2 regions of the Sphingobium sp. TomTYG74 genome follow, and region 1 is predicted to be linked to the other one. Evidence: riboswitches for the same ligand, from Rfam matches in the RefSeq annotation. Region 1 holds a riboswitch; the other holds the start of a gene.
What was found. Region 1 has a riboswitch for cobalamin ahead of ACZ5TB_RS14070 (cobalamin biosynthesis protein CobG). Riboswitches for the same ligand answer to the same signal wherever they lie in the genome.
Positions count from the first base shown of each region.

Region 2: linked by a shared signal. The riboswitch ahead of ACZ5TB_RS00495 (TonB-dependent receptor plug domain-containing protein) and the one ahead of ACZ5TB_RS14070 (cobalamin biosynthesis protein CobG) in region 1 are both predicted to bind cobalamin.

Region 1 covers NZ_AP027342.1:198,988-202,883, reverse strand. Annotated here, with positions in the region: gene bluB (5,6-dimethylbenzimidazole synthase) at 1-470, shown strand, start outside; gene ACZ5TB_RS14075 (alpha/beta fold hydrolase) at 585-1,439, opposite strand; cobalamin riboswitch at 1,570-1,797, shown strand; gene ACZ5TB_RS14070 (cobalamin biosynthesis protein CobG) at 1,944-3,071, shown strand; gene ACZ5TB_RS14065 (precorrin-8X methylmutase) at 3,071-3,700, shown strand; gene cobI (precorrin-2 C(20)-methyltransferase) at 3,697-3,896, shown strand, end outside.
Region 2 covers NZ_AP027341.1:96,966-100,861, reverse strand. Annotated here, with positions in the region: gene ACZ5TB_RS00495 (TonB-dependent receptor plug domain-containing protein) at 1-1,555, opposite strand, end outside; cobalamin riboswitch at 1,724-1,984, opposite strand; gene mobA (molybdenum cofactor guanylyltransferase) at 2,012-2,548, shown strand; gene cobA (uroporphyrinogen-III C-methyltransferase) at 2,633-3,415, opposite strand; gene ACZ5TB_RS00480 (molybdopterin-dependent oxidoreductase) at 3,402-3,896, opposite strand, start outside.

The DNA.
Region 1 (3,896 bases):
GTTTCGTGCGGATAGAGACGGCGGAGTTGCGCGAGGGGCTGGCCTGCCATGTCGACCGCCAGGTGCGGGAAGCGGGCAAGGAATATGACGGTGATCAGGACCGGCTCTATCGCAGCCTGAAACTGCATGGGCTGCGTGAGGCGCCGGTGCTGTTTGCCGTCTATTGCGACGATGGAACGGAGACCGGCCATCATCTGGGCGCGGTCACCATGCCCGAGGCACGGCGCTATAGCTGCGTCATGGCGGTGCATACGCTCTGGCTGGCGGCGCAGACGCGGCGGATCGGCATGGGGTGGGTGTCGATCGTGGAGCCGGAAGGCGTAAACGCGATGCTGGATATTCCGGCGGGCTGGGCGTGCCTGGGGCTGCTGTGCCTTGGGCGGCCGGTCAGCGAGGAGGATGTGCCCGAGCTGGAACGGCGGGGATGGGAACAGCGGACGGATTGGCATTCGGTCGTAGTGCGGCGTTAGGGATTACGCCCACACCCCTGCCCGTTCGGGCTGAGCCTGTCGAAGCCCACTCCTTCTTGAAAGAAAGTGAAGCCCTTCGACAAGCTCAGGGCGAACGGGGGAGAGATTAGCTGTTCACCCCCGCAAAAAGTCCAGAGCCAGCGCTTCAAACCGGTCCTTGTGCTCGATCATCGTCCAATGGCCGCAGCGCGGGAAGACGTGCAACTCGGCATTAGGGATAATGCGCATCGGCAACAGCGCGCCGTCCAGCGGGCTGACCTTATCATCGCGACCCCACATGATCAGGGTCGGCGCCTGGATTCTGCCGAGATAGTCGATACGCTGCGAAACGGCGGGGCCGCTCATCGACTGGGCGATGAAGCCAAGCGCGGTGCGCGTATACATCTTGCGGCTGCTTTCCATCGTCACCGGCTCCAGCGCCGCCTTGTAGCGCATGTCGATCAGCTCATCGGTGATGATCGACTTGTCGTAGACCATCGATTCCAGCCAGGCGATGATGTTTTCCCGCGTCGGATTTTCGATGAAATCGACCAGGCGGGTCAGCCCTTCATTGGGAAATGTCGATGTGATGTTGAAGCCGATGCCGCCAATCGTGATGTAGCGCAGCACCCGGTCAGGATGGGACGCCGCCAAATGCCCGCCCACGATCCCGCCATAGCTGTTACCGACGACATGCGCGGCACCGATGCCAAGCCCGTCCATGAGCGCGACGACGGCATCCCGCGCGACAGCCACCGGATCGCCATCGGCGGGATCGCTCTTCCCATAACCAGGCGCGTCGAGAATGATGGTGCGGAAATGCCGGGAGAAGAAGGGCAGATTGCCCTGGAAATTCGCCCAGCCGGTGACGCCGGGGCCTGATCCGTGGAGGAGCAGGAGCGCAGGACCCGATCCCGCTTCATGATAATGCAGCCGCCCCTTGTCCGTTTCCAGAAAGCGGCTGGTCGCTTCGAAGCTGAAATCGCTCATCTTTTCCTCTCCATTCTGCGTATGTTGATGCGGGCGTAGCGGCGGCAGGTGATTGGCGCAAGGAAGCGGCCTGTGACTACTTCCCTTTCCCCTGCATCCCCCTTATGAAGCGGGTCGAGCCGGGTCCGCCCGGTTCATCGATCGCGCCGGTGCCCCGCTAGAGGGGCTTAAATGGGAATGCGGTGCGGGAGGGTTTCCTCCCTAATCCGCGGCTGTCCCTGCAACTGTGAGCGGCGAGCGAGGCATGGACCGGCCAGTCCCGACAACGGGGGCGGCCAGCCACTGGAGCGATCCGGGAAGGCCCCATGCCAAGCTGTGACCCGCAAGCCAGGAGACCTGCCGGAGCAAAGGTCGCTCTTGCCATGATCCAGGGGATGGTCACGGCTCGGTTCTCCGTTTGAGCGACGAATTTCGTGCGGCTGCGGCCGTGCAGGCGTGCGGCCTGTCCGCCTGCCTGTGCGTGCCGTCCGTCTGTCGTGGCGCTGGTGCGGGAGGGCTGGATCAATGCAGGAGCTGATGCCGTGCGACGCGGTCGGCACAGGCGTGCGCGGCTGGTGCCCGACCGCATGGCGGCCGATGATGGCGGGCGACGGCCTGCTGGTAAGGGTGCGCCCGGCGCTGGGGCGGATGATCCGGGCGCAGGCGATCGGTTTGTGCGAAGCCGCCATCGCCTTTGGCAACGGCCATATCGACGTTACCAATCGCGCGGCCTTGCAGATCAGGGGAGTGGCCCAAGCGAAGCATGCCGCGCTGATGGAGCAGCTGGTCTCGCTGGGGCTGGCGCATGCCGATGCGGAGCAGGACGGCCGGATGCCGATGCTGATCAACCCGGATTGGCGTGAGGGTGATAATAGCGCGACTATCGCGACGGAGCTGGCTGGGCGGCTGGACGACTTGCCGGATTTGCCCCCGAAGGTTGGCTTTGCGATCGACGTCGGCCCCGCGCCGGTGCTAAGCGACGCTCCGGCCGATTTCAGGGTGGAACGGTCTGAGAGCGGCGCGCTGATCCTGCGGGCTGACGGGCGAGCGCATGGCACCCCGGTCCACGCAGCGGGCGCAGCGGAGGGGCTGATCCGCATGGCCCATTGGTTCGTGGCGAGCGGTGGCGTTCAGGCGGGACGCATGGCCCGACATGATGCGCCGCTGCCCGAAGTTGCGGTCGAAGCCCCCGCCCCCGCGCGATCCCGTGCCGCAGCGCTGGCCGCTGCGCCCGGTCCCTTTCGCGCAGCGCCCTTTGGCCGGATCGAGGCTGCGACGCTGCTTGCCATGATCACGGACGATATGCAGGCGGTGCGGGTCACGCCATGGCGGGGGCTGGTGCTGGAAGGCAGCAAAACGCCGGGCGATGATCCCGCCGACCCACGCCTTTTCGCCGATGCCTGTCCCGGTGCTCCTGCCTGCCCACAGTCCAGCGTCGCGACCCGTGAACTGGCCGCGCGGCTCGCGCCCTCTGTGCCAGGACTGCATGTCTCCGGTTGCGCCAAGGGCTGCGCCCGCCCCTCGCAAGCGCCGGTCGTGCTGACCGGGCGGGAGGGCCGCTTCGACCTTGCCCATGATGCGCGCGCAGGTGCGCCGCCGCTGCATGCGGGCCTGTCGCCCGATCAGATATTCGCCCATTTCGGAGCCCATTGATGCCGCATCTTTACGAAACCGACGGCGCGGAAATCTATCGCCAATCCTTCCGCATGATCCGCGCGGAATCGGCGCTGGACCGTTTTTCGCCGGAGGAAGAGCGGGTCGCCGTGCGGATGATCCACGCGGCGGGCATGACCGGTCTTGCCCCGCACATCCGCTTTTCCCCTGAGTTCGCCAAGGCGGCGATTGCCGCTCTGGAGGCGGGCGCGCCGATCCTGTGCGATGCGCGGATGGTGTCGGAAGGGATCACGCGCGCTCGCCTGCCCGCTGGCAACGCGATCATCTGCACCCTGAACGACAGCCAAGTGCCCGATCTCGCCCGGTCGATGGCGAACACTCGATCGGCGGCAGCGCTGGAACTGTGGCGGCCTCATCTGGCAGGTGCAGTCGTCGCGATCGGCAATGCCCCGACCGCACTGTTCCACCTGCTCAACATGCTGGAAGACCCCGCCTGCCCACGCCCGGCGGCGATCATCGGCTGTCCGGTCGGCTTTGTCGGCGCGGCAGAATCGAAGGAGGCGCTCTGGGAGAGCCAGCCCGTGCCCTGCTGCATTGTCGAAGGACGTCTGGGCGGCAGCGCAATCACGGTGGCCGCAGTCAACGCGCTCGCGAGTGCGGCGGAATGAGCGGGACGATCCACGGCGTGGGACTAGGCCCCGGCGCGCAAGACCTGATGAGCGTGCGGGCCGATCGGCTGATCCGCGAGGCTCGCCACATCGCCTATTTCCGCAAGCCCGGCCGTCAAGGCCATGCGCGGAAGATCGTGGAAGGGCTGCTGCGCCCCGACGCGGTCGAATTTGCGATGGAATATCCCGTGACGAC
Region 2 (3,896 bases), on a different replicon from region 1:
CCTCGGAACGGTCGATGGCATCGATATAGCTGTAAGCGGCGGTGACGGTAAGCGCATCGACGGGCTTCAGCGTGACGGCTGCTTCCAAGCCCTTCGCCCGGGTGCTGGTAAGGTTGATGTAGCGACCGAAAGGCAGCGCAAAGCCGTCGAAATAGATCTGGTCACGGGTATCACGGCGGAACGCGGTGACGGAGATCATCGCGCGACCGCCGTCGAGGCTCTGGTCGAAGCCGACGTCATAACTTTTCGACCGTTCGGGCTTCAGGTCGAGATTGCCATAGGTGCCGTCGTAGATCTGATAGAGCGAGGGCGCACGGAAGCCTTCGCCATAGCTGGCGCGGATGTTGGTGCGGCCTTCATTGGGCGTGTAGTTGGCGTTGGCACCCAGCGTGGTCGCGCCGCCGAACTGGCTGTGATCGTCGTGGCGTACGCCGCCGGTCAGGGAGATGCCGGTGAACGGCTTTACGACCGCCAGCGCATAGACGCTATCGATGTTGACCTTGGCCGTGCTGACGACCTTGTCGCCTGTGAAGAAATCATAATAAAAAGAATCATAGTCCGGGCGTTCATGCTCATAGCCGAAGACCAGCTTGGCCTGATCCATGGGCTGATAGACGCCTTCATATTCGAAGCGCAGATTTTTGCCCGAATAGCCGTAATCCGGGGCGGAACTGGGCGCGAAGAAATAGTCGCGGTCGTTGCGGAACCAAGTTACCGCCGCACGCTGCGTCAGCTTGCCGTCGAATGACGCGAGGTTGAGCCCCGCATAGCCGATATATTGGTCAAGCTTGCTACTGTCCGTCGTGTCGGCCGGCGCGCCGAAGAAGATGTCGGTGTCGAGGTTCGCATGGATATAATAGCCGCGCAGGTCGAGGCTGAGATTGTCGGTGAAGGCGAGTTTCAGCTTCGCGTGGGTCGCGATATTTTCATAGCCGTCCTTCTCCGTGCCGCCCTGGGCAGCGGAGATGCCATCAGTGCGAAAATAGGCGACGCCCGCGCTGCCAGAGGCGATGCCTGTGCTGCCCGATATGTCAGCCTTCGCATTCAACGTGTCGGCATAGCCATAATCAACAGAGGCGCTGCCGCCAAAGCCTTCGCCGGGCTCCGCTGACATGATGTTGACCACGCCGCCGATCGCCTGGCTGCCATAGACGACAGAGTTGGAGCCGCGCAGGATTTCGATGCGGCGGATGTTGCCGGTCAGCAGATTGCCGAAGTCATAGGCATCGCCGATGACGCTCGGGTCATTGATCTTGACGCCGTCGAGCAGCACCAGCGTCTGCGTCGTTTCCGCGCCCCGGATCGAAATGCCGGTGACACCGCCAACGGCATCGGCGCGGTTGAGGCGAATGCCGGGGGTCGTGATCAGCAGGTCCGCGACGCTGACATTCTGGCGCGTTTCGATCGTCTTTTCGTCGATCACGGTCACCGCCTGACCGACCTCGTCGGTGGGCTGTTCGATGCCGAGGGCGGTGACGACGATCTCGTCCGCGTCTGCGGCGAGCGCGGGGGTGGCGGCGAGGAGCGCCAGCAGTGAAATTCCGGTCCTGATCATGTTCTGTCTTCCCTGAGCGCCATGCGACATGAGCCCAGGGCCTGCCGCTTGCGCGGCCGCTGCGCGGGAAGAAGAGACGCCAGCCCCGTCACGCGCACCGATGCGGCCCTGCGCCGCTTCGTCGCTCAGACGGAAAACCGTGCCCGGACCGATCCCTGGACCCAAGGCAAGAGCGACCATGCGCCGGCAGGTTTCCTGGCTCGCGGGTCGTCGCGGTGATGCACGCCTTCCCGGACTTTTGGTCCAGTGGCTGGTCCCCCTCGCCTTCCCCTTTGAAGGCTTGCAGGTTTCCCTGTGCATCGCGCTCGCCGCTTACAGTTGCAGGGACAGCCGCGGAGTTGGACGGTGATCCCGTCCGCACCGCATTCCCTTTCCGGCGCGATCTTCATGTCAGCGGTTGCCCGCTCACGCGGCGCGCCATAGGGGAAAGTGAGGCTATTGCCAAGGAGTGGATCGATGCGATTGCTGGGCGCGGTGCTGGCGGGTGGGCGATCCAGCCGGTTCGGGAGCGACAAGGCTTTGGCGCTGATGCCGGACGGGCGCACGCTGATGGCGCATGCGGTGGCGGCAATCGCGCCGCACGTGGAGGCCGTGGTGGTCTGTGGGCGGAGCGTCGATGGGCTGACGGGGCTGGCGGATCGGCCAGCGGCGGATATGGGGCCGCTGGGTGGGCTGAACGCGGCGCTGCATCATGCGCGCGGTCAGGGTTACGATGCGGTGCTGACGACGGGGTGCGACATGCCCGTCTATCCGGCGGCGCTGGTGGAGGCGCTGGTGGGTGACAGTGCGGCGGTGCTGAAGGGTCAGCAACTTGCGGGCTTCTGGCCTGCGTCGCTCGCGGACGAACTGGACGCGCATCTGGCGGAGGAGAATAATCGGTCGATCTATGGCTGGCTGGATCGGATCGGCGCGCGAGTGGTGGAGCGGCCGGAACTGGTGCTGCCCAATATCAACCGGCCGGAGGATCTGGCGCACTGGCGCGAGCCAAGCTGAGCTTGCCGAAGCCCCCTCCCTTCCTTCCAACTAAGTTCCGGGGCGTTCGACAAGCTCAGGGCAAAAGTTGCAAAGAGCCGGTCTTCAAAGCTGAAGAGCGACGCTGGCTGCAACCCCTACTGGCATGGATGTGCCCGCCACCGCTTCGCCGATCAGAAGAAGGGTCGGGTCTTCATCGCTGATGGTGGCGACAAGGAAGGCAAGCGCGGACAGCTTCCCCCGGATCAGGCGTTCGGTGGGGAGCGAGACATTGACCGCCACCATCACCGGCGTTTCGGGATCGCGTCCGGCGGCGATCAGCTGGCGGCTGATCTCTCCAGCGGCGGCGCGGCCCATATAGATGCCGAGCGTGCCGCCGGGACGGGCGAGCGCTTCCCAGTCAAGCTTGAGCGGTTCACCGGCTTTCAGATGCGCGGTCACCAGCGTCAGGCCCCGCGCCTTGCCGCGCAGGGTGAGCGAGGCGCTGCCGCTTGCCGCCGCCGCGCTGGCGGTGGTGATGCCGGGGCAGATGCGGAAGCGGATGCCGTCTGCGGCGAGATGCTCCATCTCTTCGGACGAGCGGCCAAAGACCGAGGGGTCGCCGCCCTTCAGGCGCACGACGCGCTTGCCCGCCTTGGCGGCGGCGAGGAGGAGGTCGTTGATGCTTTCCTGCGCCTTGCTGTGGCGGCCGGAGCGTTTGCCGACGCTGACCCGCTCGACGCCCTCGGGGATGAGGTCGAGGACGCCGGGGCCGACGAGGGCGTCGTAGAAGACGATCTCGGCAGCGGCGATCAGCTTTTCGGCCTTGCGGGTGAGGAGGTCCGGGTCGCCCGGCCCTGCGCCGACCAGCCAGACTTCACCGGGGGCGATCATCTCATTCGGCTGCATGAAGCGTCTCCTGCGGAAGTTGGGCGAGGATGTTGGCGAGTGCGGGACGGCAGGACCCACAATTGGTGCCCGCGCCGATCGCCTTGCCGATGGCGGGCACGTCGACCAGGCTCTGATCGCGGATGGCGGCGACGATCTGGTTGAGGCCGATGTCGAAGCAGACGCAGATGGTCGGCCCCTTGTCGGGCTGGTTGCCGGGACCGCGCGCGGCGAGGACGGAGGCGCCCACCTCTTCGGCTTCGAGCTGGCCGATGAGCCAGTCGCGCGAAGGGAGCAGGCCGGTGCGGGTGACGAAGAGGACGGCCGCCAGCTTGCCTTCGCGGATGATGGCGATGCGGCGGGTGCCGCGCGTCATGTCGACGGCTTCGACACGATCGCCCTTGGGCAGGCAGGCTTCAAGGCGCGTGGGATCGCCATTGCCCGCGACTTCGTAGAGCGCGCCGCCCGGAACGGTAACCTTCGTCGCCCAGAGGCAGGGGAT